DNA from 2 places in the Shewanella oncorhynchi genome. Region 1 is predicted to be linked to the other one. Evidence: riboswitches for the same ligand, from Rfam matches in the RefSeq annotation. Region 1 holds a riboswitch; the other holds the start of a gene.
What was found. Region 1 has a riboswitch for lysine ahead of lysC (lysine-sensitive aspartokinase 3). Riboswitches for the same ligand answer to the same signal wherever they lie in the genome.

Region 1 (15,186 bases):
CGCATAGTAATTCTCACCGTTTCAGATGCAAAACAGGATGTTATCCGTTTACTTCGCGCTGGAGCAGACGGCTATTTGCTCAAAGATACTGAGCCAGATTTGCTGCTCGAAAAACTCAAAAATGCCATGCTTGGCCACAGGGTGATCAGCGATGAAGTAGAGGAATACCTTTACGAACTTAAAGATGCGACCGATGAACAAGAATGGATTTCAAGCCTAACCCCAAGGGAGCTGCAAATTCTACAGCAACTGGCGGAAGGCTTAAGTAATCGCATGATTTCAGAGCATTTACACATTAGTGAAGGCACAGTTAAAGTACACGTGAAAAACCTACTGCGTAAAGCCAATGCTAAATCGAGAACCGAAATGGCGGTGCGCTACCTTAATAATTAAAGATACGAAAATGAGCTTGGTATAGCGCAAACAATAAAGGCAATCCCATGATTGCCTTTATGTTTTTATCAAATAGAGATTAAATAAATGATTACAAACCTTTCTCGATAAATGTCTGCCAACTCAATAGTGCCTGCTCAAAATCCTCTAGGCCACAATAAGCTTCTGACTCAGCATCATAGAGTGACATAGCCTCTTCCAATTCATATTCTTGCTCAAAGCCTAAGGTATTGGCAAAGACTCGCGCCTGTTCACGCTCTAACTCTAAGGTAAAATCATTACCAACAAGACGCCATGAACCTCGTTTATCGGCTTGAATTTCTTTTATCACACCCAACACTTGCTGAATTTTAGCTAACTCAGTCCCTAATTCTTCTGTAAACCATTGCCCAAGCACTTCATGATCCATGCTAAAGCTAGCCAAAAAAGTGCCAGTTAAACTGTTACGCCGAAATTCGTATTCCATTTTATTGTCTCTTTGATCTAAGCCTACTAATGCTAATTTTAACCTATCCTTGGCTAAGTTGCTTGCATCCGTCAGCACATCAAATTTATGTCAATTTACGTTTGTCTCATGTCGTTAAGCATAAGTACTGACTTCATTTTCATGGCAAAATCAGTTAGTTTGTTTGGATGATTTTGAAAGTTAAATGGAATGCGATATGCACGAAGGATTTATCTACAGTTTAGTGCTAAGCGGCGCCCAAGCGGGTTCCACCTTGAGCCTAGAACAGATCGAAAAATGGGATCCTCAGGATGGCCTACTCTGGTTACACCTTCGCTATCGCAATAAAAAGGCACGCCACTGGATACTCAATAGCGGTCTGCCTAAGGTCGAAAGTGATGCCCTACTCGCCCAAGACACTCGTCCCCGCGCTGTGATTACAGGTGAAGGCATATTACTCGCATTACGCGGCGTTAACCTCAACCCCAATTCTGCTCCAGAAGACATGGTGGCAGTGCGTATCTATGCCGATAAACAGCGGATCATTTCCACCTGCGATCGCGAGTTACAGTCGGTCAAAGATGTCGCCGAGCTAATCCTTGAGGGCAATGGGCCTACAACTACGGGGGACTTTATCGTCGCAATCTGCGAGCGACTGACCAATCGTAAAGTCGAGTTTATTGATAAATTGGAAGAACAGCTCTCTGATTTAGAAGAGCTAGTCGTCTCAGGCAATGTGAAAGATTTACGTACCGATATCGCCGAACTGCGCCGTCAAACTGTAGCCATTCGCCGCTATTTAGCCCCACAGCGCGAAGCATTCTCGAAAATGATTTCCGAGCAATTCAGCCTATTTAAAGATACTGAGCGACTCAAGCTAAGGGAAACAAACGATAAACTTATCCGCACCATTGAAGATCTCGATGCCCTGCGCGATAGAGCCAATGTGACTCAAGAAGAATTACTCAGTCAGCAGTCGGAGCAACTCAACAAACGCTTATACTTCTTATCCTTAGTGTCAGCAATCTTCTTACCGTTGGGCTTTTTAACAGGCTTACTTGGGGTCAATATTGGCGGGATACCGGGCGCGGACAACACTTGGGCCTTCGCCACCTTCTGCGGCATATTAATCTCACTCGTCGCCCTGCAAATGGCGCTGTTTTATCGATTTAAGTGGTTATAGCCACCTTAACACAACAAAGCCAATCAATTAGGATTGGCGTTGTTTTCGTTCATTCTTATAAGCTGAATGTTATGAGCTAATGCTTATGCTCTAAGCGGGCGATTATGTCGTTGGCAACTCAAACACATTGGTCATCACTTTATAAAGCTCTGTTCCTTGGTGCACAGACGCCGAAGCAAAGTGCAAAATCGGCACGCAGTCCTGCGGCAAACTGACCGTTTTTAGCTCATCCGCCGTACCGTATAAATCCATTCGCAGCAAATTCACTAAGGGCTGCCCCGCGGCCAATGGCTCACCCACAGGTGCAAGGTATTCCACTAAGCCAGAACTTGGCGCGTGATATTTTTTATAGTCTTTTAGATAACAACCAAAGCGCGGCATTTTAGCGGGTGCAACGGTTTCAGCTATTACGCCTCTGTGGCTTAAATATGCCAAAATCCCTTGTGCATCAACCCGTGCATCCTCAAGACAGACGCGCTCTTGGCTCGCCAATTCTAAGGTTAACGCCGACACAGCAACGGCTAGATCGCGCCCCTGTGCTTTTGCAAAATCACTCAATTGCCACCAAGGACAAAACGCCGCCTCATCCATGGCGCCACCAAAGGCATTGGGGATAATGAGCGTATAAGGGATCGACAAAAACTGCGCAGCAGCTAAGTCATATTCAGGACAATACAAGTGCTTACAAGACTTAGGACCGGTGTGCAGATCGAGCACTATATCCGCGCCATGGGCCATAATCTGCAGATTAACCGCGAGCCTATGGCCAGTAGTAATGCCCCATTCATGACGCAATTTTTGCTGACAGGCTTCAACCAAAGTACTGCGATAGGCTTGGAGCAGCTCGCTATCACTCAGCTTGGCATGTTCGCCATACCAAGTCGTTAAATCGATTGCATGATTCAAATACTCACGATTCCAATTCGCGCCCGTAATAGGATCAAATCGGCCAAGGGTAAACTCACCACTTTTTTGGTTGATCCCGAGCGGATTGGCCAATGGTACTAAGGTGATTTCGCCGCGGATGTCACAGTGTTCAAGCTGCTTCATCAACTGATAAATCACCGCATTACCTTGCACTTCAGCGCCGTGGACATTGGCCTGAATATACACTTTGGGGCCAGTCGCCTTCTCGTCGCTCGGCTTAAAATGGTAGATAGGCAAAGTAAGTGCTTGCCCTGCGGCAAGCTCCCCGATTTGCAAAGACGATGTTGTCGGCAACATATTAAGCGCCTTCGAACAGATTTTGATGCAGCGATTTAACTACTTGCGCCGCTTCCGATTCTGCTACTAACACACACAGATTATGTGGGCTGGCACCTTGGCAAATCATCCGCACATTGTGTGGCTCTAACACTTCAAATACACGGCGACAGATACCCGGTGTCGTCGCGATGCGATTACCGATAATCGCCACTAAGGCCAATCCATCTTCGACGCGCACCCGGCAATGCTGTGATAATTCTTGCAGCAATGCCTCACTCAACAGACCTTGACCACTCGAATCTGAACCAGTTTTATCGAGGGTTAGAGACACATTCACTTCTGATGTGGTAATCAAATCCACACTGATCTTATGTCGCGCTAATGTCGCAAAGGTTTCCGCTAAAAAGCCCTGAGCATGCAACATTTGCAAGCTGTGAAGATTTAATAGGGTTTGATCGCGGCGCAAAGCCACAGCGCGGAATACGGGCGCATCTTCCACTTGATGACGGATCCAAGTTCCGCCCTTTTCAGGCTCTTTACTTGAACCCACAAACACTTGAATTTGCTGACGAACGGCAGGAAGAATAGTCGCTGGATGCAATACCTTGGCACCAAAGGTCGCCATCTCGGCAGCCTCATTGAAACTGATCTCGGCAATCGGAAAGGCATTGGGTGCAAGGCGAGGATCGGTTGTATAAATCCCAGCGACATCGGTCCAAATCTCGACCGCTGAGGCGCGTAGCGCTTCGGCTAACAACGCAGCAGAATAATCACTACCGCCGCGACCTAACGTGGTCGTTTGACCGGCTTCATCGGCACCGATAAAGCCTTGCGTGACAATCACTTGTTCCGCTAACAGTGGCTGTAGATAATCACGAGCTAGAGTCGCAATCTGCTCGACCTGAGGTTCGGCGCGGCCAAAGTGGCTGTCAGTACGTAACACTCGGCGCACATCGAAGGCACTTGAGTTAACACCTTTCTCGCGGATCACCGCCGAAAACAACGCCGAAGAACATTGCTCACCGAGGGACAACAACTCATCCATAGTCGCTTTGCTGCGTTGTGATGCGAGCGCTTCACTCAATACCGACATGCGACTCAATAATTTATCTAATGCGGCGGCCACATCGTTAGGACGACCGAGCTTATCTAAAATCGCATATTGAATTTGGGCAATTTGTTTTAATCGCTGTAATCGGCCATCGTCGTTGATCGATTCTTGGGTCAATTCCACTAGTAGATTTGTCACGCCGCTCGAAGCGCTGACCACAACTAAACGACAATGAGGATTAGCTAACACTATGTCGGCACAGCGATTCATAGCGTTATAGTCGGCGACTGAGGTGCCACCAAATTTTGCAACAACGAGGGACATTAGCGCACCTCCGTGAAACACGTAGGGCAACAAATAAACACAAATTGAATAAGATATTGATTAACTAACATGATCACACTCCGAACTGACTTCGTTCGAAGAGCCTGGTGCTCAATGATAACGCACCCCAAAAGAAGGGAAACAGCAATCGTCACCAGAAGCTCTCCACCAATTACAGGTGACAATCGTCAGGATTCAGCCTGAGCGACCGACATAAACATGCAGCAACCATATCTATGCCTCGGCGTTAATCTCCCTCATCAGTCATCGCTGGAGTTTGTGCTCCTCTGACCGACTATCTAGTTAACGCTCCTCTTCTGTTCCTTTCCTAGGAAAGGGACGAAAAAAGTAGCAATAAACCCCTAATGAAGTCAATGCTAATTTCATAACAAATGAACAATTTAAATAAAATCTTTTGAAAACAACTAAATGTTCAAATCGGGTAGCTCGTATACCAGCTGCACATAATCTCTAAATTTGCCTAAACACACTTCATCATGTCCATCCAAGGTGCAAGGCACTAAACTCACATCCCCTTGTTCGACAACATAAATCGCATATTGATTAAATTTCTTACCCAATTGCAATGCCATCGTTCTATCGATAAACACGGCCCAACTTTTTTCCATGTGGGATAAATCCGGTGCAGCGCCCACTAAAGCACGATAAGGGCTACCGAGTAATTCAATTTCACGGAGAAGTTGGCGATCGAGTAAACGGTTTTGGCTAGGAGAGAGAAGCTTTGAAGCGGGATTATGAGCGGTAATAACAGCAAAGGAAAAATCACAGGATAATGCTTGAGTCAGCAAAAACAACGGCGCTTGGTAACATTGCCACAAATTTTGAGTCGTATTGTCCATTGGTAGTCTAGTCGAAAAATGAACCCAAGCTAGTGTAGCAGAGTGATTGTAAAATCCAAAGAGGCGTGAACTGGCTCACAGGAATAAGAAATACATTAGTTATACTAATCAATAGCTAAAGTAAATATCATGGTAAAAACCCCGGCTCACCTAAAATTTGTTAACATTTCATTTGTTAACAAATGACTAAAACGAGTACAATGTACGTACTGGTGAGTTGAAACAGATTGAGCAAGATGCTTATCGTTCAATACAGTTTGTTACATATATCGCTTAAAGTAACGTGAACTGACCGGGCATCTGTTTAAAATCTGTTCTACATTTGATTTGTCTTTTAAACATTTAAAAAAAACAATAGTTAAGGAACTTATTCTAACTATTGCTTATCGAAGTTGGTACTGATTACGTTTTCTCGTATTACACTTAAACGTGCACTTAATCTACATCAAGATATAGATGTCACCGTAAAGATTTTCCTTTTGAGCACAAAGCAGTTCAAGGAAGTATCAACGCTTTTATGAATATAAGAGCCCGAAGTAAGTTGCTCTTATTGGTTAGTATAAACTGATTAAAATTTAGGTAAATAATATGCAAAATCCGCACATTCTGATCGTTGAAGATGAAGCCGTTACCCGTAACACGCTGAGAAGTATTTTCGAGGCAGAAGGGTATGTGGTAACTGAGGCCAATGATGGCGCAGAAATGCATAAGGCTATGCAGGAAAACAAAATTAACTTGGTCGTTATGGACATTAACTTGCCAGGTAAGAATGGTCTATTGTTGGCACGTGAACTACGTGAAATCAACAACATCGGTCTTATCTTCCTGACAGGTCGTGACAACGAAGTCGACAAAATTCTTGGACTTGAAATTGGCGCGGACGATTATATTACCAAGCCGTTCAACCCACGTGAATTAACGATTCGTGCTCGTAACCTTCTGACTCGTGTCAACAGCGCTGGCGCTGAAGTCGAAGAAAAGAGCTCAGTAGAATACTACCGCTTCAATGATTGGAGCTTAGAGATCAACAGCCGTTCATTAGTGAGCCCACAGGGTGAATCTTACAAACTGCCACGTAGCGAGTTCCGCGCTATGCTGCACTTTGTTGAAAACCCAGGCAAAATTTTGACTCGTGCCGATCTACTGATGAAAATGACTGGCCGTGAACTTAAGCCACACGATCGTACCGTAGACGTGACTATCCGTCGTATCCGTAAGCATTTCGAAAGCTTGCCAGATACGCCAGAAATCATCGCAACTATTCACGGTGAAGGCTATCGTTTTTGCGGTAACTTAGAAGGCTAATAGCCCGCTAAGCAACCCGCATTAGAAACTGGATTGGTTTGATAAAAATCAATTCACAAAAAACCAGATCCTAGGATCTGGTTTTTTTATGCCTGCTATTTGGCGTTTTTCAACTGCCTATCGAGGAAATCTGCCAGTGAGCGATATAAGTGATTACGCACTTTCTCGCCACGCATCGAATGTTTAGATCCAGGATAATCGATCATCTGGAACAACTTGCCTTCATCCTGCAGTGCTTTATAAACCCGAGTGCTGTTTTCAAACAAAACGTTATCATCGGCCATACCGTGATACATCAACAGACCCGATTGATAGTTTTTCACATAAGGGAACACACTGCTGGCTTCATAACCCTTTTCATTCCCCTCGGGATGAGCTAAATAACGCTCAGTATAATGGGTGTCATATAAGCGCCAGTCGGTGACAGGAGCCCCCGAAATCGCGGCTTTAAAGTAATCGGGTGCCTTAAATAGACTCATCAAGGCCATGTAACCGCCGTAGCTGTGGCCGTAAATCGCCACATTATCGGCATCGATAAATGGCAGACTGCGCAAATAGTCCACTCCCACTTTTTGATCATTCACTTCAGCTTCGCCCAAATGACGGTAAATCACTTGCTCGAACTTTGTGCCCCTGTGGGCGCTGCCGCGGTTATCCAACTGGAATACCACATAGCCTTGTTGAACCAGATACTGGGTAAAGTAGTCCTGCTCGCTCCAACTGTTGGTCACTAACTGTGCGTGCGGCCCACCGTAAACCCGCACTACGACGGGGTATTGCTTACTCGCATCAAACGGCACAGGTTTGAATAAACGGGTTTGTAACACTTGGCCATCTTCGGCTTTCAGTTCACCAAATTCAGGGATTTGCCACAGACCCGCATAGTCATATAAAGGATGGCCTTGCTTGACTTCATTTTGCTCAACCCAAGCCAATTGTTGGCCCTTGTCACCGTGTAAACTGATCTGCGGTGGCTGAGATAAGCTATTGAAATAATCCAGATACACACTTTGATTGTCGGCAAACACAGGGTCGTGCATGCCCGCTTGCTTGCTTACCCGCTCAACCTTGCCACCCGCTAAAGGCACGCGATAAAGTTGTTTCTCGATTGGCGTATCTTTGCGGCCAGTGAAATATACCCAACCTGCGGTTTCATCTATGTATTCCAACGCATCGACAGCCCACTCGCCCTGAGTCAATTGGGTTTTAAGTTTGCCTTTTAAGTCAAAAAGATACAGATGATTAAAGCCGTCACGCTCAGATGCCCAAATAAAAGCCGATTGCTGTTTTAAAAAGTACAGATCGTTATTGAGGTTCACCCAAGCGTTACTGCGTTCTTTCACTAAGGTTTTTGGCTTAGTCAGTGAATCTAACGCCACCAGTTGCAAATCTAGCTGATGTTGATCGCGGCTCTGCCACTGGAACGACAAATGTTTGCTATCGGGCAACCAATCGACCCGCGGCAGGTAAATATCTTTGCTCTTGTCTTCGTTGTTCTCTTCGCGCAGGGTCACCCAATTGATAGCCTTACCTTTTAACGTGACCACACCGAGGGCGATATCGACGTTGTTTTTGCCGGCATAGGGATAGCGCTGCTCAGTAAGTTTAATACCGTCAGCATAGATTTCGTTACGGGTTACTTGCTCGACACCGGACTCATCAATACGGGTAAAAGCGATGGCCGATTCATCGGGCGCCCACCAATAACCTGTCATGCGATCCATTTCCTCCTGAGCGACAAACTCGGCCATGGCATTTTTAATCGCCCCGCCGCCATCGGTTGTCATAGCTTGGAGTTTTTTGGTTGCCAGATCTAACACATACAAATTTTGGTCCCGCACGAAAGACACAAAATGTCCCTTGGGCGATAGGCGCGCATCTGTGGCAAACCCTTCGCCAATGGGAAGTTGGCTTACACTGTTATCCACTAATGAAAAATAATACAGATTACCAGCAGCCGGAATTAATAGCGCTTGGCTATCATCAGCCCAGAAGTACTCCATAATGCCTTCACCATAAATACGTTGGCGTTCGCGGCGGGCCTTTTCTTCATCGGATAATTCATTGCTTGCCAACTTATCGGCATTGAGCAATAGGCTAGATTTGCCCGTCTTTACATCCATCTGCCAGAGATCATAAAAGTTTTGATTGTCTTTACGGCCCGCAAGATAAGTGACACGCTGACCATCGGGTGACAATTTCAAACCACGAGGACTGGTGCCCGCTAATGCGGGCGAGGCATTCATTCGCTCAATCGTCAGTGGCAGTTTGCCGCCTTCCATTGCAAAAGCTGGGGTAATTGAAAACATAGCTGTCGAAATCATGGCCATTTGGCTCGCTATCAGTAGGGGAACGGCGCGCACCTTAAGTGAGCACGCAGGGAACCAAGTTAACCTATTTTTAATCATTATTATTCCTTGGGAGCATAATCGCCTAAGATGTCAGCGATTAAAAACAAGCCGACATTGTGCCAGAGGCCGCCTATAAATAGAAAGAGCATGCAATATGCCGATACAAATTAGGCCCTTGCGCCAAGCTCAATCCAAATAATCCCAAAAAGCCCCAATATTCGCTAAAAGCATCAGCAACATCGCTGAAATTGTCGACTAACTGAGTTATCATTCGCGGCAAATAACGAAATTGACCTCATTGTTGAACCTCTAAAGGACATAACATGCAGACTCTGGCCCAGCACCTGACCTCACAGGCAGTGAACGACTCCCTCTCCCACCTAATTTTAACCTTAGCCGACACCTCAAAAGCCATTAGCCATGCCGTTCGCCACGGTGCACTTGCGGGCGTGTTAGGCGCGACTGAGCAAGAAAACGTCCAAGGTGAAACCCAGAAAAAACTGGATATCATCACCAACGACATGCTCAAAGATGCATTAAAAGCTGACGGTACAGTGCGCGGTTTGGCGTCGGAAGAAGAAGATCATGTGGTTGAAGTCAGCCAAAATGGTCAATACCTGGTGTGTTTCGATCCGCTAGATGGCTCATCTAATATCGATATCAACTCGTTAGTCGGCACCATTTTCTCCGTCCTGCCCGCGCCTGCTGGCGAGCTGACAGAAACTAGCTTTTTACAATCTGGCCGAGCGCAATTAGCCGCAGGTTATGTACTTTATGGTCCATCAACCATGCTGGCATTAACCACAGGCCAAGGCGTGCGACTCTTTACTTTGCACCCAGAAACCAATGAGTTTTTACTGACTAACGCCGCCATGAGCATTAGCCCAGATACCCAAGAGTTTGCCATTAACATGTCGAACCAACGTTTTTGGGAAGCGCCAATGCAGACCTATATTGCCGATTTACTGCTCGGTAAAATTGGCCCACGCGAAAAATCATTCAACATGCGCTGGATTGCGGCCATGGTCGGCGACGTACACCGCGTGCTATCACGTGGCGGTATTTTCACCTACCCAACCGACAATAAAGATCCTAAAAAACCGTACAAACTGCGCTTGATGTACGAAGCCAATCCAATGGCTTTCTTAGTCGAACAAGCCGGCGGTAAAGCCTCAACGGGTTATGAAACCATTCTGGATATTCAACCAACGCAAATTCACCAACGTGTTGCGGTGATTTTAGGTAGCGCTAACGAAGTCGACGCTTGCCTGAGCTATCATGGTTTGGACTACAGCGAAGAACCTGATTTAGAGTAAGCAGAATCGCTTACTTTCTGATTTTTAGAATAAAAAGCCACTGACCACAGTGGCTTTTTTATTGGTTCGCAGAATGCGACATTTTGATTTTTGATGCGACATAACCGACGAAGGAATTGCGGCCTTACGGCCGAGGTGAATCAAAGTCGTGGGGCTTCACCCCACACCCGACCAAGGAGGACTGCTCGTCCTATCCTCCTTGGATGCTCCATGACGTCCCCAACGGAGTTGAAAGCCCCTTGTGCTCATTGGCAAATTTGCTATCGCTTCCGAAGGATGCGTCCCTGCACCTGCGAAAGCTAGCTCGGCATCCATGCCGAGACTCACGCAATTTGTCTATTCGTCCTGCGGCAACTCCGAGGGGATAGTGTATTCCTCAGACACTGGAGTTATTGCAAAGTAATTAAGGCATAAAAATGAAGCCTATTTGCTCTTTTGCCTGTAATAAAAAGTCTTCAACGCCCTTCTGCAACTTCGCTGGGGAAGATGAACTTCTGAAATCTTAGAGTTAGCTGTTTATCCCAAAAGATTAGTGCCTGTACTCTCTTTTTAATCCAGTTGGGCCCTGTGTATATCTGATAATCAATAGTTACAGTCCCATGGTTAACGTTTAACTATTTTTATCTTTATCTTTCAATGGCAAAGTGGGTATTATGAGGCTGATTATTATCAAGTTATGAATGGATGCTGTTGATAAATGATTCTAAAAACCAAATCACTTCAAAATACCCAAACACCACAAGCTATCGCGGGTCAAAAACAAGAACAGGATGTTGCCTTCTATTTACGCCGCGCCTTCAAAGATCATCCAGAAGTGTTGGTCATCAATGATTTTCGATTCACCTTTAATGACGAAACCGCGCAAATTGATCACTTAATTATCTACACCTACGGTTTTGTGCTAATTGAATCCAAGAGCATAAAAGGCCATGTGGAAGTTAACCAACAGGGTGAATGGACTCGCAGTCACGGAAGTAAATGGTTTGGTATGCCGTCTCCTATCAAGCAAGTTGAACTACAACAAGCACTGCTTAAAGAAATGCTAAAACAGCATAGAAGTGAAATTCTAGGAAAATTACTTGGTATAAGACAACAAAGTTTTGGCATGCGTTGCTGGGACCATCTGTGCGCGGTCTCAAGTGATGCGGTAATCAATAGAGATACTATGCCAACGGCTATTTCTGAGTTGTTAGTTAAAACAGAGTTTTTAGTCGATAAACTTGAAAAGATCATGAATCTTAAAAGTAAGTTCATGCGCATTATAAATGTAAGCGACACCCGCCCCGACTTTAATCAACAAGAACTCAATTCCATTGCCAATTTCTTAATCGATCGACATATAGACCCACATAAATTAGCGACTGAAATAACGCTCGCGCAGACACAACAAATCAATGAGCCTGTTGCACACTTTGAAGTTATCAAAGCAGTTGAAGTCAAAACCCAACCAATAACTCAATCTGCCACACACAGCATTCTTAGCTGTAAACATTGCGGAGAATCAACAAACTACACCCCAATGTACGGTAAGTTTGGTTACTACATCAAATGCAACCAATGCACCAAAAACACGCCAATGAAACAAACCTGCCCACAGTGCCAAAGCAAAAATATCAAAATACAAAAACGCAGCCTGAACTATACCCTCACCTGCCAAGATTGCAGTCATAGCTCACAAGTGATTTAAAAATTGGCGAAAATTCATTCTAAGTTACAGCTTAAAATAAAGGTTAGGTGCATGAAAAATAGAAAATGCAGAGATTTATTCCTATCCCATCTTTTGGCCTTTTGATACTTATTAAAGCAATTTTAGCCTGAACAAGTTGTAAGCTAACCGAAAAACATTATGCTTTAGGTTCTGAATGGATAGCCAAATTTACTGGGAAGCTGATATGGAATTCACGAAAGAAGACAAAGAAATACCAGAAAATCTTAGTCGGTTAGTAATTGATTACTGTGACCCATTGTTTATTTCAACGCGACCACTAAGTCAGCAGAAAAATATAAAAAAGAGCAATGGAACTATCACCTACCTTAAGTATAAAGGGCAACTATGGGGGATCACTAACTCGCACGTAAGTGAATGTGAGAACTCTAGCAAAATATTAGCCTTATATGGCTACGGTACTCCACCGATACATCTTACAGAAGAAAATTTTTATGGGGGCTTTAAGTCACTACAAAAAAATGGTGATAAATCTTATCCCGATATAGCCATTATTAAATTCTGTGACAAAGTCAAAAGTACACATTTTGATAGTAATTTTAGAAAAGCTATCGATCTTGATAGATGGGAAGAGCCACTTGAAAATGAGATTATAACTCCTGTTGCATTTGGATTTCCAACAGAGCATAAAACTCAAAATGGTTTAGTTACATCAAGTCCGTTAGTTTTAGTTACGGGTCGTATTTCTAGTGGCTGGTCACAGCATCACAATAGTTTCTCGTTTCATGCTCAATTAAACGGTGATAGTGACTACTATCTCAGTGGTATTAGTGGTGGACCAATTTTTCACGCTGAAAATAGAGAAGATAACCCCCTAATTATCGGTATTACTTATGAAGGCTCTCCAGGAAGTAAGGAAAATGAATCTACGCTTTTTGGGATGAATAATGCCGTTGTTTCAGGCTATACATTAACTCCAAAAATATTTGAACAGTGGCTTAGTGATGCTGGTTTTATCGATTTTAAGTAATTGAAAGATGCGACAGACACTACTCGTTCTAGATTAACAGTCAACGCCAAAGCAACAGAATACAGCATCCCCTCGGAGTTGCCGCAGGGCATTTGCGTTCGTTGCGTGAGCGAGGCATGGATGCCGAGATAGCGTCAGTCGAATCAGGGACGAGCGTCTGGCGCGATAGCATTAGAACGCTTAATGCCCAAGGGGCTTTCAACTCCGTTGGGGGCGTCTTGGAGAATCCAAGGAGGATAGGACGAGCAGTCCTCCTTGGTCGGGTGTGGGGTGAAGCCCCACGACTTTGACTTACCTCGGACGTAAGGCCGCAATTGCTAACATACTCACAGCGATAACCTTGCCAATTCAACACCAAACAAACCAGCACTATTATCGGGTGTGGGGTGAAGCCCCTTGATTCACCTCGGCCGTAAGGCCACAAAGCCAAAAGCTACGTAGCAAGTGCGAAATGTGGCGCAAAGAAAGTCACGACGGGTACAAACTCCAATGCACAAATCTGCCACAGCAGCCGCAAGGCCAGCGTGAGTGACCATAGCTGGACTCACACATTTATAAATCAAGAAGGCCAACGCCCCGCAGCATGGTTGGCGGGGATTGGTATTTTGTGGCATAAGCGGTGAATTAAAGCCAGATAAGAGCTGCCGCTCCTGTTTGTCGTCTGTCAATTGAATACATCAAACAGGCGGCTTTACTGACATTGCTATTTTACTTCCAACCGATTATTTACCGAGTGCACACCAGAGGTTGCTGCCGTGACCCGTTCAGCTTGGTCTTTCTGAGCTTGGCTATTTACATTGCCGGAAATGGTGACATCGCCCTTGCGGGTTTCTATCTGAATATCTAAATTTTGTAGCTGCTGATCAGCGATCAACGCAGTATTAACTGCTGTGGCAATTTTAATATCATCACCAGTACCATCCTCGGTTGTTACAGTTAAGTCTGGTGTACCTGTTTGAGTATTCACATTGCCACTATCACAACCGTTAAGCAGCAAACTACCAACGAGAACAACACCAGCGGTAACGAACGTAAGTTTCATGGTTTGCATTATAAGCTCCTTCACACTGCAAAAAGTGCAGGGTAATAACCATAATGCAATAACACCAGTTTGAGCTCTGTGCGCTGGCAGACATACAAATCGATCTAGGGCGAGATCACCTTGTTAGACTCTTGATTAAGCGTCAGGGCTGAAGCCCCACGACTTTGATGCACCTCGGCCATTAGGCCGCAAAGCCAAAATCTACACAATAACCCAAAAATAACCCACTAATTGCTAGCACACAGATTTTGCTGAATCTTCCAACGGCGCTGCATCACGGGAATTGAAAAAACATAACAAAACACCACGATTAGAGGCTGAATTTGAAAGCTCAGCTCGGGCCAGAGCATGAAAGCTGCCACACAGGCTAAGGTGCGCACTATCGCATGCACTATGGCCACCTTTTGCGCTGCTAAAACACCGTGGACTAACCACATTAAACCTGTTTGCACCGCAAGGGCGAAAGGCAAAGCCAGATAATTTTCCATAAAAAAGGGAATACTGATGCTAAAGGTTAAAAAACTCATCCCCATCGCAGCGAGAAACACAGTCTCAAACCAATTACGCTCAGCGCTTTTCTTAAACGAGATATTCTCGCCTGTCAGCCGCGAAATACCCATGGCAAGGTAGATAATAGAACCAGTACCGATAAAGACCGCCATCACCAACTGCGAAGGAGGTAATACAAGGCTCAATACAAACAGTAGGATCCACACAATCATGCCAGATAAGGGCATAGCTAAAGCACGTTGTTGACGGTATTCGATTAATTGTTGGTCCAGTGATTTATGTTGCATGATTAAGCCTCCTTGTTTAGATGACTTAAGTATCTGCGTAAAATGTCCATCACGGCAGTGTGAGTTGTCAGCAATCTAGGATGACAAATGTCACTTCCTTCATCAAAGCCCTAAAATGCCAAGAAAAATGATCATCCATGGCTGAATTTGCTTGGTATTAGGTTGAAAAAGCGACGTTCAGACATATCAAAGGCAGTGCAAATTAAACGATGTGGCG
Region 2 (15,186 bases), 2.5 Mb from region 1:
CCCGAGCTACCCAGTGCTGAGCCTAAGGATGGCACCATAGAATCAAAGGGATAACCTAAACGCGCCCAACGTTGATGTATGTCAAGGAAGGCTTCAACTTCAAGCATCACTTGCACTCGTACGTCACGGGCGTTTTTATGCCGCGTCCTAAACAACCAACGGTAAACCTCTTGACGTTGTGCTTCACTCGCCTGCTTAACATCGTTCAAGTTGGCATCAGGATTATGATTAAGGTAATCCAGCACCCACAATTCCAAGGGATGCACCCGTGCGATATAGCCTTGATCTGGCAAATTATATTTATCCGGACCGTACTTGTTATATAAGCTCTTAATACGACCATCGGTATAGCTTACCTGTGGCAGTCTTTGCTTCAAGAAAGCCTTAAATGCCGCCATAGGTTCATCGGGCAGTAAATAGCGATACGCCGCCGTCAACTGCTGCTCCGACTGGGACAAACCGTCAAAAAACATGTCGAAACGCTCATTCGCAGCCACTTTTTTGTACTTGCGATAAAACTTAGTAACGAAGGTATTACCTTCTCTATCAGCAAATACCCGCAGATATTCGTCACGGCGCGGATCTTTATCATTACGCAGCAACTGGGCCATATTGCCCTCGTTTTGCATACTACTGCTGTAATTCACGATATCGCGCATGAGACGCACAAACGGCAAGTTAACCGAATCCTGCAGGGCTTGGTAAAGTGTTGGCGTTTTTAAATCTTCTGTTTTTTTAAAGTTATTAAACACATGCAACCCACCACCGGTAAAAAATTGTTCACTGGTTGAGGCCGAATATTCTCGCTGTAACGCCGCATCTAACATGCGGTCTAAACGTCTGTCGGGATTCAAAATCAAGTAATCAATCGCCCAACGGGTTAAATGATCCCTAGGTTCGATAATGATGGATTCCAATTCAATCCCATGTTTCTTGGAATACTTGTCGTGGATCTCGGCAATGATTTCTAAGTAGGTCGCCATCACCCGCAATTTAGCGGTTGAGCCCAATTCCAACTTGCTGCCCTCGTTAATATCAAAAGGCTGATCAGTACTATCCGTCTGCACTCTAACTCGGTTGGCGGTATCAGTGCGCTCATAAAGCGTAAAGCTATACAGCACGTTTTGCAGTTGGCTTGGGTCGAGTAACCGTTCGCCAAGCAGACCCACTTGCTCCGCGGTAGGCACTTGCGCCAGACTGCGTAAGTAGTGACTGACTTTCTGCTGTAAGTCACTGTGTAAGCTACTATTGACCGTCAAATCAAGCCTGTCTAAATCATACAGCCCCACATTTAACATGCCAGCGGTGCGAATGCGAACTGTGTTCACGCCCTTATCTGCGCCAGATTGGGTATTACGCTGCGGCTTGGCGACCTTAAACTGCAATTTCTGCGCGAGTGCAGCATCACGTAGACCACGATCAATCAAATAATACTGGCCGAGTAAACGGATATGGCTATCGACTAAGTTTTCAAGATCTTCATGACCTTGTAATAGATAGTAGGACGGACGACGTTGGGCGATCATCAAGGCAACCACTTGCCGGAATACTTGTCCGCGCTTGGTGGCATTACCTTTGATCTGCGGCGATGCTAACAGCTTGTTTGCAGTATCGAAATCGGTACCAAACCACGCCCACAATCCATCACCAATACCATGAACTTCACCATGATTTGGCGCCGAAGATAATGGCACGGTATTCAGATAATCTTGAACGATGCGCTTACGAGCAGGTTCAGTGTTTTCACCTTGTTGGTACACGCGCACACTGGCCGAGCCAATTTGCAGTAACTTATCTTTAATGCTCAAGGTTAAACCTTGGGAAGAATGGCGGAATTTCTCAATCTGAGTCGCGAGTGTACTGCCACCTGCGGTAGAGACATTCATACCAACCATTTCAGCAATTTGACTCATACCTGCCACCACAAAGCGTGGCCAGTCGATCACAGGATTGAGTTTCTCTTCCGTCGTCCATAACTCGCGGTTTTCAATAAACAGTAAAGTATTAACGATTTCATTGGGGATCTTATCGTCGTCCTGATAAACCCGTTTAGGATAGGCAAATTCGTATAAATCAGTATTGCGGCAATCGAGCAGCGTCAATCCAGATTGGGCCTTTTCATGGTAAGGCGGAAAAAATCCAAGTTGAGCGTATTCCTGCAACGCTGGCGAAAACGCCACTTGTTGCGTTACCTGAAAATTCCGTTGCAATAACCTATCAATATACTGAGGTAACTTACTGTAGCCATGGCGCTCATCAAAAGGACCATAACTAGGATAAATAACCGCTTGGCTCGGTGAGCTTTCTAATTCATAGGTGAGCGTCTTAGCATATTGATTGATGAATTTTGCTTGATAAAACGAAGTTTTAACCTCAAGTCCAATCAGCAATGCAGCGCAGCAAATCAGAATGAAAAATAAGAACCAGACCCTGCCCTTTGATCTGGCTTTACGCGGCGGCTTAACCTTAGCTTTAGGCTCAGGTTGTGGTGGACGAGGACGATAATTTTCGAACTTCATCTCTGATGTGGAATTAGGCAAAACAGCTCCAAAAAAACACTAAAATATTCATCTTTCATGCAACTCAGCAAATCCGTTGCCACTCAGTAAAGCAAGATATCAAACTCATCTAGCCATTATCCGGCTCTATTAATTAGTCTTAGTACCCATTATGTTCCACACTTTATCAAACCTAACTTCACTGTAAAGAAGGGTGCCTGTGACCCACAACCGCCACTAATCAATACTAATGTTAAGCTGATAGTACATTTTGCCAAATATTAATTTGTTGATATCAAGGTATTTTCAGTGATTAAGGCAACAGACAGTATGACTTAAAAACAAAACGAGCTAATTTAAGTCGCACAAAAAGAATGAGTCGCTCAATAATCACACTATTAACGAAGCCTCATCCCACATATTCATGCGCATCCCAGATAAATTCACGAAAATGTTTGCGACAGACAGACTCATAACTTTCATTACCGCCAATCGCCACTTGCTCACCCTCGCGCATCACCTTACCTTCACCATCAAGACGCACCACCATGTTAGCCTTACGCCCACAATGACAAATAGTCTTCAACTCAACTAATTTATCGGCCCAAGCTAATAAATAATGACTGCCGCTAAAAAGTTCGCCTTGAAAGTCCGTTCTTAGGCCATAGCAGAGTACAGGAATATCAATATTATCGACCACATGCGTCAGCTGCTTAACCTGTTCTTTACTCAAAAACTGACACTCATCCACCAGCACACAACTTAATGGCGTAGCTTGATGCACATCGCTAATCATTTGAGTTAAATCATCTTGGCTACTAAATACCTGTGCTTCGGTTTCAATGCCAATACGTGAGGCCACTTTACCTTTGCCATATCTGTCATCTATGGAGGCTGTCATGACCAAAGTATTCATACCGCGTTCACGGTAGTTATAGGATGACTGTAATAGGGAAGTGGATTTACCCGCGTTCATTGCCGAATAATAAAAATACAATTGAGCCAAGACTTATACCCTTTAAAAACGTTAGCGCTTACGCGTCTGCTACCAGAGCCAAATTGAGCGCTAGTCTAACATTGCGCTTCACATCAGAACACTAGCAGCCGCTAAGCTTTTATCATGAAATTCTGCAATGACACCAACTTATCAATCATTTTAATCCCCAATCGCCTCCTGAAATATTTCGAGTCCACTTCATTTAATACTCTTCCCTGCAAAAAACATAAAAAACGCCCCAATGCCGTTCAATTGTTAATGAAAGCTTAACTGAAACTTAAATGTTGTTTCATAAGGAAAAATTAGTAAAAGTTAAATTTAAAAAGTGCGATCTACCTCCAAAGTAATAGGTATAAATGGGCTTGCGCTCAAAAAATAAACATAGCGTTAACAGTAATATTTCATTCGAGACAAAACGTGCTCAATTAAAAAAAGAAAAGTATTCGATAGCTTGCAAATTGAGACCAACGGTCAAAGCACTAATCTACCCTGCAAACTTTAGTGCTCCACTCCGTCCTTTATTCGCATATTGGATCAAATGGAGATTATGATGAGAATTTTCACCTCTAGAAAACTGGCATATTTAGTTGCCTTAGCACTAACTGGCGCCCTTGTTGGCTGTGGCGATGATGGTAAAGATGGTGTAGATGGAGCACCAGGAACGCCCGGTATCCCTGGAACACCCGGTGAACCTGGAACACCCGGTGAGCCTGGAACACCGCCCCCAGTCACCAGTTCTACTATGACTAACGTCAAAGTGATCAACTATAGCTTTGGCGAAGGCAGTATCACTTACGAATTTGAAATTACAGATGAAAACAATAACCTAATCAACGGACTGTTAAATGCTCAAGCCAAAGTGGCGGCACTAACAGATAAAGGCTTCATCACTAACCGCACCGAAGCTGATAAAAATGGTGTTGCAGATAACGTCCATATTGGCGGTGAAGCAACTCAAGCAACCGTCGGCGCAGAATTGACCGCTTTAGCTGATGGTCATTACCAATTTAAAGTACCAATGAAAGGGGTTAATCCAAGTACTGAAGGTATCGTTTGGTTACGTGTCGGTGGTAATAATGGTATTGCGACCTCTAAACCTCTGGTCGTTAACAAACCTGAAGGCACCCATTCAACCACAACTGATAGTTGTTACTCTTGCCATATCGACTACTCAACAAGCCCTCGTCGTCATGCAAGCTATGTCGCTACTGGCATGGACAGCGAAGTCACCTTCGTGGAAGGCTGTTTAGTGTGTCACGGTTCAGTCAGCCGCGCAGTTGTCAATGCTGAAGGTTTCTCTACGGGTGGCTATGCGACAAACACCCTATCTAAAATTGGTCATATCAATCACCAAGATTTTACTAAAGACTTTTCAGTACAAAACTGTACATCTTGTCACGTTGAAGCACCTAAAAACATCAACGTAGCCGGACCAGGTTGTATTGATTGCCATGACAGTGGTGGCGTACCAGGGGCTATTATCCCAAGTAATGGTGCGGATCTGCGCATTATGCACGAAAGCAAAGCGGGTATAACCGAACGCCAAGCGATTCGCGCTAAGTATAAATTGAGTCTATCAACACCTGTTAAAGTAGATGATATTTCTACCAAGACAGACCACTATGCGCCGACAGGTGCTGCGGCCGCAGTAACCGCCCCAGGCTGGTGTACAACACTGACAGTGAAAGACACCGATGGTAACGTCTTTAGCATTAAAGACAACTTTAACTATTCTAGCCCGCTAGTATATGACGCTAAGAAACCCGTAGTTTATGCGGGCGCTTATTTACATTCCTATGAAAATGGCAGCTTAGTGGGTCGCCCAGGTAACCGTACTAACTACTACTATGGTTACAACACTGACGGCACTAAAAATATCTGTCATTTACTGACGGATATCAGCGCAGTGAATGCTAACTATGTTTATTCTGCCCGCGTGACATTCAGTACCGCTGGTTGGATGGAATATGATGGCAAGCAACGCTACCAAAGTAATGGCAGCCTAAGAGCGACAGGTTATGATGGTTCTATGGGCATATCCTTTACGGCTTACTCAGATGTCGTTAACCCTGTCACCACTCAAAAGGTCTCTGGCTTCGAACGTCGTGAGATAGCGAGTACTAACAGCTGTACTACTTGTCACAACGATGCCACTGCGTTCCACAAAAATGGTGCCTTCGATGAAGGTGGTAAAGCTTGTATCGCCTGCCATGACAACGGCATGGAACGTACTTCAGCAGCCTTAGGCGCAGGTTTTGGTCCTATGGTGCACAGCTGGCACTGGGGTAATGGCGCTAAAGTCGGTGAAGTTAAAGCTGATGGAACTCAAGCGCAAACCGCTAACGGTGCAGGCGCGATTGAAGCCTCTACTAGCTGCGTTGCCTGTCATGAAAAAGCGATTGATTTAAGCAAAGTGCCAAATCAATACATCGCTGAGCCAGGTAGCAAAATGACAAGCCCAGTCACCGCTAACTGTTATGCCTGCCACACTAGCGATTCAGCTAAGGCGCATATGGCAAGCAACGGTGGTGAAATCAGCATACCAAAGGTTGCTGACTGGTTTAAACAACCGACCTCTGAATCCTGTGCAGTATGTCATGACACAGGTAGAAGTTCTGGTATTGATAAATACCACAAGTTTACTCGCTAATTAATCATCTCATCATCGCGTGATTAAGAAGTAAGTAAAAAGCGGTACCTATTTTCCCTGCAAGGAAATAGCCAAAGGAGTCTCGCTAATGCGAGGCTCCTTTTTTACTTAGACATTCCCGATAACAAGCCATTTTCAGCCCTATTTAAGTTACTAACGTTACAGTCCTAAAAAAACAACAATTCAAAGGAAGTCACTCAATTATGCGTAAAAGTTTTATTGCCATCGCCATCGGCGCCACTCTCACCGCCGGATTCATGGCAGGTTGCAGCAGCACAGAAACTAAAGCACCTAACGTTATCTCGGTACAAACCCAAAACCCGCTGTTCCAAGCCAGTAACCTGCAATATCAAGCCCCTGATTTTAGCCTCATCAAGAATGAGCACTTCGCGCCAGCCCTAGAGCAAGGCATGGCTGAGCAGTATCAAGAAATTCTCGCAATAGCCAATAATCCGGCAGCAGCAACCTTCGATAATACGATTGTGGCTATGGAGAAAAGCGGCGCTCTACTCAACCGTGCATCAAGCGTGTTTTATAATTTAGCAGGGTCGAATAGCAATCCAGAACTGCGTAAAATCCAAGGCGAAATGGCGCCCAAAATGGCGGCCCACTCAGATAATATCAACTTAAACCCAGCGCTATTTGCCCGTATCGAAGCCATCTATAACGACCGCACTAACTTAGGGTTAACCCCAGAAGTCGTACGTTTGGTTGAGGTATATCACCAACGCTTTATCATGGCTGGCGCTAAACTTACCGATGAACAAAAAGTTAAAATCCGCGCGTTAAATGAAGAACAATCAACACTAACGAATGAGTTCTCTCAGCGTTTATTACGCTTAACCAAAGAAATCGCCGTTGTGGTGGATTCAAAAAGTGAACTTGCTGGATTAACCGACGGTGAAATAGCTTCAGCCGCGAACGATGCCAAAGCTGCCGGTCACGATGGCAAGTATCTGATTAACATAACCAACACCACTCGCCAACCTGTGTTGGCATCACTGGAAAACCGTGAGCTACGCCAGCGTATTTGGGAAGCCTCAGCGAACCGTGGCTTAACTGGTGAAAACGAAACTGCGTCACTCGTATCTCGTTTAGCGAAACTCAGAGCCGAGCGCGCAACACTATTAGGCTATGAAAACTGGGCAAGTTATCGATTAGCACCGCAAATGGCCAAAACACCCGAAGCGGTTTACAGCATGTTTGGTTCAATGGTGCCTGCGGTAGTTGCTAACACAGAGAAAGAAGCGGCCGACATTCAAGCGATGATCACTAAAACCGGTGGGAAATTTGAACTGGCACCGTGGGACTGGGAGTTTTACGCAGAAAAAGTCCGCCAAGAAAAATACGCTCTCGATGCCAATAGCATTCGCCCATACTTCGAATTTAACCGCGTGCTCGAAGACGGCGTATTCTACACACTCAAAGAACTCTATGGCGTCACCTTAAAACCACGCCCAGATTTACCGGTTTACCATCCCGATGTAAAAGCCTACGAAATGTTTGATGCCGATGGCTCAAGCATGGCCATTTTCTACGCCGACTATTTTGCCCGTGAAGGTAAACGTGGTGGCGCTTGGATGAGTTCGTTCGTCGGTCAATCCTTCCTCGAAGGCACTAAACCTGTGGTCGTCAACGTGATGAACATAAAGAAAGCGCCCGAAGGTCAACCCACATTCGTCAGCTATAACGAAGTCACCACTATGTTCCATGAAATGGGTCACGGCACCCACGGCATGTTCTCTAAAGTGACTTATCCAAGTCTGGCGGGTACCTCGGTTTCACGCGACTTTGTCGAATTTCCATCGACGTTTGAAGAAGATTGGGCCGCCCATCCAAAAGTGTTAGCGAACTACGCGAAACACTATGAAACAGGCAAACCCATTCCCGATGAACTGCTGCAAAAACTGCTGAAATCTGGCAGCTTCAACCAAGGCTTTGACACACTGGAATACATGGCCGCCGCATTAGTAGACATGGAATGGCATTCATTAAGCCCTGATACGCCGCTGCAAGATGTACCAACCTTTGAAGCCAATGCCCTGAAAAAGCACGGCTTAAACATCAGTGCCGTACCTCCGCGTTATAAGTCGACCTATTTTGCCCACGCCTTCCCCGGCGGTTACTCGGCAAGTTATTACGCTTATATGTGGAGTGAGATTTTAGCGGCGGATGCGTTTGCGTATGTACAAACCCAAGGTGGGCTCAATCGTGAAATCGGCATGAAGTACCGCAAAACGATCCGTGAAGTGGGTAATAGCATAGCGCCAATGGACGCCTACAAAAACTTCCGCGGACAAGAACCAACCACGGAAGGCTTACTTAAACGCCGCGGTCTAGATCAAGCACGCTAAGCTAAGAGTTGGTAGCCTTAATGCGATAGGCTAAAGATAAAGACAAACTCAGCCTTAACCAAAAAAATCAGCCAGCATAATGCTGGCTGATTTATTTTGACTTATTTGACGTGAACGTTTGCAGTGAAAGGTTTCAATTAACGTCTAGCTAATTGCGCCTTTAGATTTGATTTTAAGTACGATAATACTAATCACAAATGCCACACTACAAGCCACTAAACCCGCGACAACAGACTCGGTAAATCCAAGTGCCACATAACCCACTAAGCTAATAAACGCCGCAATGAGTGCATAAGGTAGCTGAGTCACCACATGGTCAATGTGGTGGCAACTGGCGCCCGTAGACGACAAGATAGTCGTGTCGGAAATTGGTGAACAGTGATCGCCAAATACAGCCCCTGCCAGCACAGAGGCAAGCATAGGCAACATCATGCCTGTGTGACTTCCCATAGCCATATCAGCAGCAATCGGCAACATGATCCCGAACGTACCCCAGCTAGTACCGGTTGAGAACGCAGTAATACCTGCTAGCACAAACATTAAGGCGGGTAAAAACGCGAACGGAATATTTCCTGTTGCTAAACTCGCCATAAACTTACCGGTTTCGAGTTGACCAATCACACCTGCGATTGTCCAAGCAAATAACAGGATGTAAATCGCCGGCAGCATAGAGCGAGCGCCCTGCACTATACCTTTGACTATCATCAATTTCTCAACGCCTTGCACTAAATTCAATATCAGCGAGACCGCTAGACCAATTAATGCACCAAAGAAAAGTGATGAACTGACATCGGTTTTCTCAAAAGCAGAAATAATATTAAATTTAATCCCTTCCGCCGCGAGTACTTGAGCACCACTGTTAATCATGAAATAGAGGGTTGCAAATACCAACACGGTAATCGGCAGGAACAGACCTAAAATCTTACCGGTTTCGGCTTCAGGTAAATCTGCGTTCGCCCCAGGCGGTAATCCTTTAGACTCATCGTATAAATTACCACGTTGGGCATTGAGCTCATGCTCACGCATTGGCCCAACATCTAATCCCATAAAGACAACAAAAAGTAATAATAACAAGGAGAAGATTGCGTAAAAGTTCATCGGGATCATTTGAATAAAAATACTCAAATGACCCGTATCAGCAAAACCATGGGCAGTTAATATCCCGCCAATGAGTGCGATAATATAAGCGCCCCAGCTCGAAACTGGAGAAATAACGCACACAGGCGCCGCAGTAGAATCTAATAAATAAGCTAACTTAGCGCGGGAAACATAATAACGATCGGTAACAGGTCGAGCGACCGAACCAACAACTAAACTATTGAAATAATCATCAATAAAAACTACGCAACCTAAAAACATGGTCAATAGTTTAGCGTCACGTTTATTACGTATATGTAAACGAGCCCAATCGGCAAAAGCACGCGCGCTGCCACTTACGGTAATTAACGCTGTGATCATTCCCAGTACAATTAAGAAACCGAGAATATATAAGTTCCACGAATTTAGACCTTTATCAGTCCAAAAAAGCCCTTTAACGCCATTAAATACAAACTCACCCGTTGCTAAAGGTGAAAATTGATTGAGCAATAAAGCACCAATTAAAATACCTAACCCCAAAGAAAGCAGTACACGGCGAGTCAAGATCGCCAACACGATAGCCACCGCAGGCGGCAACAAGGAAAGTGCCGAATCGGCATAATTCATAACAGTCATTGATTATTATCTTCGTTAAATACGAATGGAGGGCGACTGAACTGGTGGGAAAAGGCAATAGATACCCAAGGTCACCTGTCCTATCAGTAGCGCTCCATAGTAACTATTCCCAATATCCATATCGGAAAATACTATGGCAGTGCTGCACCTATTAGGTACAACCCCAGCAGTCGATCGTGATAAATCGAACCACTTCGGCACCAAATCCTTTCGCAATCGATCAACGGAATCACCCTACTGATCACTACTAATATTTGGCGCGCCTCTACTTCTAAGAACGCCCTTGCACGGGCGTGAGGCACATAAAAACATAAGCGGCTTAGCAGATGCTACCGCAAAGCCACTTAATGTGACCTAGATCACAGATAAAATCAACTGAGACTTGTAATCAGCTCAGGAACCACCTCAAACAGATCTGCAACGAGTCCATAATCGGCAACTTGAAAAATCGGCGCTTCAGGATCTTTGTTGATTGCAACGATGACTTTAGCGTCTTTCATGCCGGCTAAATGTTGAATCGCGCCAGAAATACCGACGGCAATATACAAGTTTGGCGCAACGATTTTACCGGTTTGACCCACTTGTAAATCGTTAGGCACAAAACCTGCGTCAACTGCAGCGCGTGATGCGCCAACGGCTGCACCGAGCTTGTCAGCAAGTTGTTCTAACATGCCGAAGTTTTCACCACTGCCCATGCCTCGGCCGCCAGATACGATAATGCCAGCATTGCCTAACTCTGGACGGGCAGAAACTGTCAGCGATTGAGAAACAAACTGAGTTCTCGCTTCAAACACTTTATCAAGTGTCGTCACAGCCGCACTGTTACCTTCTGGCGCAGCGTCAAACGCACTGGCACGCACTGTCATCACTTTAATGGCATCATGGCTTTGCACTGTCGCTAAGGCATTACCCGCATACACAGGGCGCACAAAGGTGTCCGCATTGACGACGGTAATAACTTCTGAGATTTGCGCGACATCTAATAATGCCGCCACGCGCGGAAGCGTATCCTTACCTAAACTTGAAGCCGAGGCCAGAATGTGACCATAGTTTGGCGCTAAGTCCACCAGCAATTTGGCAAAATTTTCCGCTAAATGCGCTTCATACACGCTGGCATCGGCAACGAGTACTTGGCTAACGCCTTGTAGTGCCTGCGCCGCTTGGACAACCGCGCCACATTGGTGACCCGCAACCAAGACATGTACTTCATCGCCTATGGCACGGGCGGCGGTAACAATTTTTGCCGTATCGAGTTTCAGTGCTGCATTATCATGTTCAGCTAATACTAAAATGGCCATTTAGATCACCTTCGCTTCATTTTTTAACTTTTCAACTAGCTCAGCTACCGACGCTACCATGATGCCCGCTTTACGTTCAGCTGGCGGAGTGACCTTCACAATCGTTTGGTGACTCTTTAACGTCACGCCTAAGTCTGCCACAGTAAATACTTCTAATGGCTTACGCTTAGCTTTCATTATGTTAGGCAATGAAGCGTAACGGGGTTCGTTCAAACGTAAATCGGCGGTCACAACAGCAGGTAAAGGCAGTTTAAGAGTTTGCATGCCGCCGTCAATTTCACGGGTGACTTGTAATGTATTCGCTTCTAATTTGATTTCTGAAGCAAAGGTCGCCTGTGGCATATCCATTAACGCGGCAAACATTTGGCCAGTTTGGTTATTATCACCATCGATGGATTGCTTACCAAAAATCACCAGCTCTGCTTGTTCTTTGTCTTGTACCGCTTTGAGCAATTTGGCGATAGACACTGGCACGAGCTCTTCTTCAGTATCGATATGAATTGCACGATCTGCGCCTAATGCAAGCGCGGTACGCAGTTGTTCTTGCACGGCTTTATTACCAATACTGACAACAACCACTTCAGTAGCGCTACCCGCTTCTTTTAAACGAACCGCTTCTTCTACTGCGATTTCACAAAAAGGGTTCAACGCCATTTTTAGGTTTGCAGTGTCAACACTTGTATTGTCAGCTTTGACCCTGACCTTCACATTGGCATCAACAACGCGCTTAACGGGCACCAATACTTTCATAGGGTTTCCTTCCTACACTTTCATGTACATGGACAAAACATTGGTTAATACCAATGCAGAATAGAGCAACTTTACGTCCTGTTAACGTTAACGTCAACCAAAGTCAAACGCCTGTTTGTATTTTTTAATCCGCTGCAACGGCCACTTTTTTGGACACTTATTTGATGGAATAAGAAAAGTTCAAAAAATAAATAATATTTAATTTCCTTAAAACGCATAATTTTATTTGATTCGAGCTATATTAGTTTCTATCATTTAGGTGTTGTTCACCATTATCCTGTATTAAAAATAGAGTGGGACGAAAATAGATATGAGCGAATTTTTAGAGATATTAACTCACGGCCGTCGTTTTAAAGCTGCAGTAAAAGAACTTAGCGTTGAAGAGTTACGTGATTTAGCCGACAAATTAGATAAAATTTTAGTAGAACGCGAGTCTATGGCTGAGGAAGAAGAACAAGCCATGGCAGCTCGTAATGCTAAGATTGAAGAAATCCGTCAACAAATGGAAGCCGTTGGTTTATCAATTGATGACTTAGGTGGCGTAGCTGTTAAAGCTGCTGCGAAGAAACGCGCTCCTCGTCCAGCCAAATACCAAATTGAAGTTGACGGTGAAATGGTTCAATGGACTGGCCAAGGCCGTATGCCTACCGTATTTAAGAACGAGATCAACAAAGGTCGTTCTATGGAAGATTTCTTAATCTAATCCAACCAAGTGTGATGGCGCTAATTGCCAACACAAGTTTGCATAAAAGCTCGCATTAGTTGCGAGTTTTTTATATCCATCAATCATTTCAAACTTAAACGACAGCCGTTAATTCCGCACCTCACTCCCACTCAAATTACGTTACAATTCAGCCTTAGTATTTACATCTGCTTTCAGTTACTCTTTGCTCACCCTTACTCGATTGAATAAAATAATGCAGATAAACAATAAGATAATGATAAGCTGCAGCATAATCGCTAGCTTAATATCACAAAGCACATTTGCCCAACTCAATACTGGAACAACATCCAGTAAACTCACTGCATTTACCCATGCTGAATTAATTATTGCCCCGGGAAAGCGTTTAAGCGATGCCACTTTATTAATTGAAAATAATCGAATTAAAGCCATTATTGAGCACAACGACATTCCCGCTGGCGCATTTAGAATCGATTTGAGTGGTTATACAATTTATCCCGGATTTATCGATCCTTTTACCGATTATGGGATTGAATTCGAATATCCCAAACTTAAGCTCACTCGCCCCGTCTATGATATAAAGCGTATCGGTGGTAATGCGGAAAATGGTGCAATTCATTCTGAAAAAGAATGGTTTAATTACGTTTACCCCAATAAAGAACGCGCAAAAGAGTGGATTAATAATGGTTTCACCAGTGTGCAAAGTAGCAAACTCGACGGTATCTTCCGTGGGACGGGTGTCAGCCTTTCATTAGCAGACAAAACGGCTAATGAAGTGATTTATCGCGCCCGCAGTCAACCTTTTATGGCATTTGATAAAGGCTCGTCTGAACAAGATTATCCCTCATCATTAATGGGCAGCATTGCACTTATTAGGCAAACCTTTGCCGATGCAAATTGGTATAACCAAAATAAAAACAAACCTGCCAATGGCGCAATAAACAATCAAGTCGAATTTAATATCGCCTTTGAGCGTTTAGATAATTTAGCCGATAAGCAAATTATCTTTGAAACCAAAAATCTCAACGACCAATTACGTGCAGCCCATTTACTCAAAGAACATAAACTGCCAGCCAACCTGCTTGGTAATGGTCAAGAATACTCACGCATCAATGAGTTAAAGGCGCTGAACTATCCGTTGATCTTGCCTTTAAACTATCCGCAGGCACCCGATGTCGGGACAGATGACGCTGATCGTGAAGTATCACTGGCGGATTTAAGACTGTGGGAACGTGCACCAACCAACCCTGCGGCGGTAGCTAACGCAGGTATCCCCTTTGCGTTAACGCAGTTTGGGATTAAGACCGATGCCTTCTGGCCGCGCCTACGCCAGGCTATTGCCCAAGGTTTAAGTGAAGAAAACGCTCTCGCGGCACTCACCACCCAAGCCGCAGAGATGACAGGCACCGCCGACTTTACCGGTAAACTCGCGCCCGGTTATATGGCTGACTTTGTTATCACTAAAGGCAATATCTTTAAAGATGGCCAGATCTACAGTGTTTGGTTGCAAGGTCAGGAGCAAAGTCTACGCTCACTTCCCCAAGCACGATTACTGGGAGATTACCAATTAAGCCTCAATAACCTCACGCTAGATTTATCGCTACATGATGAAAGTAAAAGTGATAAACCCAACATCCAAGGCAATTTAAGCAGTGGCGAACAAAGTATCTCACTCACTCAACTTAAGTTAGATGATAACGGAAGATTGAGCTTTACTGCCGATTTGAGCGCCGCAGGCATTAACGGCCTTAGCCGCTTTACGCTGTGGATGGCCGATGACGGCATTCAAGGTCGTATGGTCGATGCAAAAAGTCGCACTACAAATGTTGCCGGTGTCGCTTTAACTCAAACTGCAAAGCTCAAAAAAGCAGACCAAGCAAGCAATCATGCTCCCAACAATGAAGCCAACACGAGCCTAGTGAGTCACCTCACCTTCCCTAACGTCGCTTACGGTCTAAGCGAAGCGCCTAAGGTTGAGAAGCTGCACATCAAGAATGCCACCCTGTGGACATCGGATAAGCAAGGCATTCTCGAACATGCTGATCTCTTGATGGCCAATGGCCGCATCGAAAAAATTGGCCAACAATTAAGTACGCCATCAGGTTATCAAGTCCTCGATGCAACAGGTAAACACCTCACCGCCGGCATAGTCGATGAACACTCGCATATCGCCATTAATGGCGGTACTAACGAAGGAACAGACGCAGTAACCTCTGAAGTACGCATTGGCGATATTATTAATCC

Region 2: another riboswitch for lysine. It lies ahead of RA178_RS07710 (Na+/H+ antiporter NhaC family protein); the one in region 1 lies ahead of lysC (lysine-sensitive aspartokinase 3).

What each region holds. Positions count from the first base shown of each region.
Region 1 is NZ_CP132914.1:4,214,656-4,229,841, forward strand. It holds gene RA178_RS18735 (response regulator) at 1-393, shown strand, start outside; gene RA178_RS18740 (YacL family protein) at 485-859, opposite strand; gene RA178_RS18745 (zinc transporter ZntB) at 1,056-2,021, shown strand; gene RA178_RS18750 (succinylglutamate desuccinylase/aspartoacylase family protein) at 2,124-3,245, opposite strand; gene lysC (lysine-sensitive aspartokinase 3) at 3,247-4,602, opposite strand; lysine riboswitch at 4,753-4,927, opposite strand; gene RA178_RS18760 (DUF3293 domain-containing protein) at 5,028-5,462, opposite strand; gene arcA (two-component system response regulator ArcA) at 6,051-6,767, shown strand; gene RA178_RS18770 (S9 family peptidase) at 6,863-9,175, opposite strand; gene RA178_RS18775 (class 1 fructose-bisphosphatase) at 9,442-10,434, shown strand; gene RA178_RS18780 (nuclease-related domain-containing protein) at 11,132-12,121, shown strand; gene RA178_RS18785 (hypothetical protein) at 12,297-13,130, shown strand; gene RA178_RS18790 (BON domain-containing protein) at 13,834-14,181, opposite strand; gene RA178_RS18795 (DUF7010 family protein) at 14,400-14,969, opposite strand.
Region 2 is NZ_CP132914.1:1,687,281-1,702,466, reverse strand. It holds gene RA178_RS07730 (transglycosylase domain-containing protein) at 1-2,540, opposite strand, end outside; gene RA178_RS07725 (thymidine kinase) at 2,908-3,504, opposite strand; gene RA178_RS07720 (multiheme c-type cytochrome) at 4,046-6,145, shown strand; gene RA178_RS07715 (M3 family metallopeptidase) at 6,349-8,499, shown strand; gene RA178_RS07710 (Na+/H+ antiporter NhaC family protein) at 8,644-10,212, opposite strand; lysine riboswitch at 10,292-10,488, opposite strand; gene RA178_RS07705 (electron transfer flavoprotein subunit alpha/FixB family protein) at 10,584-11,510, opposite strand; gene RA178_RS07700 (electron transfer flavoprotein subunit beta/FixA family protein) at 11,511-12,260, opposite strand; gene RA178_RS07695 (H-NS histone family protein) at 12,571-12,963, shown strand; gene RA178_RS07690 (amidohydrolase family protein) at 13,178-15,186, shown strand, end outside.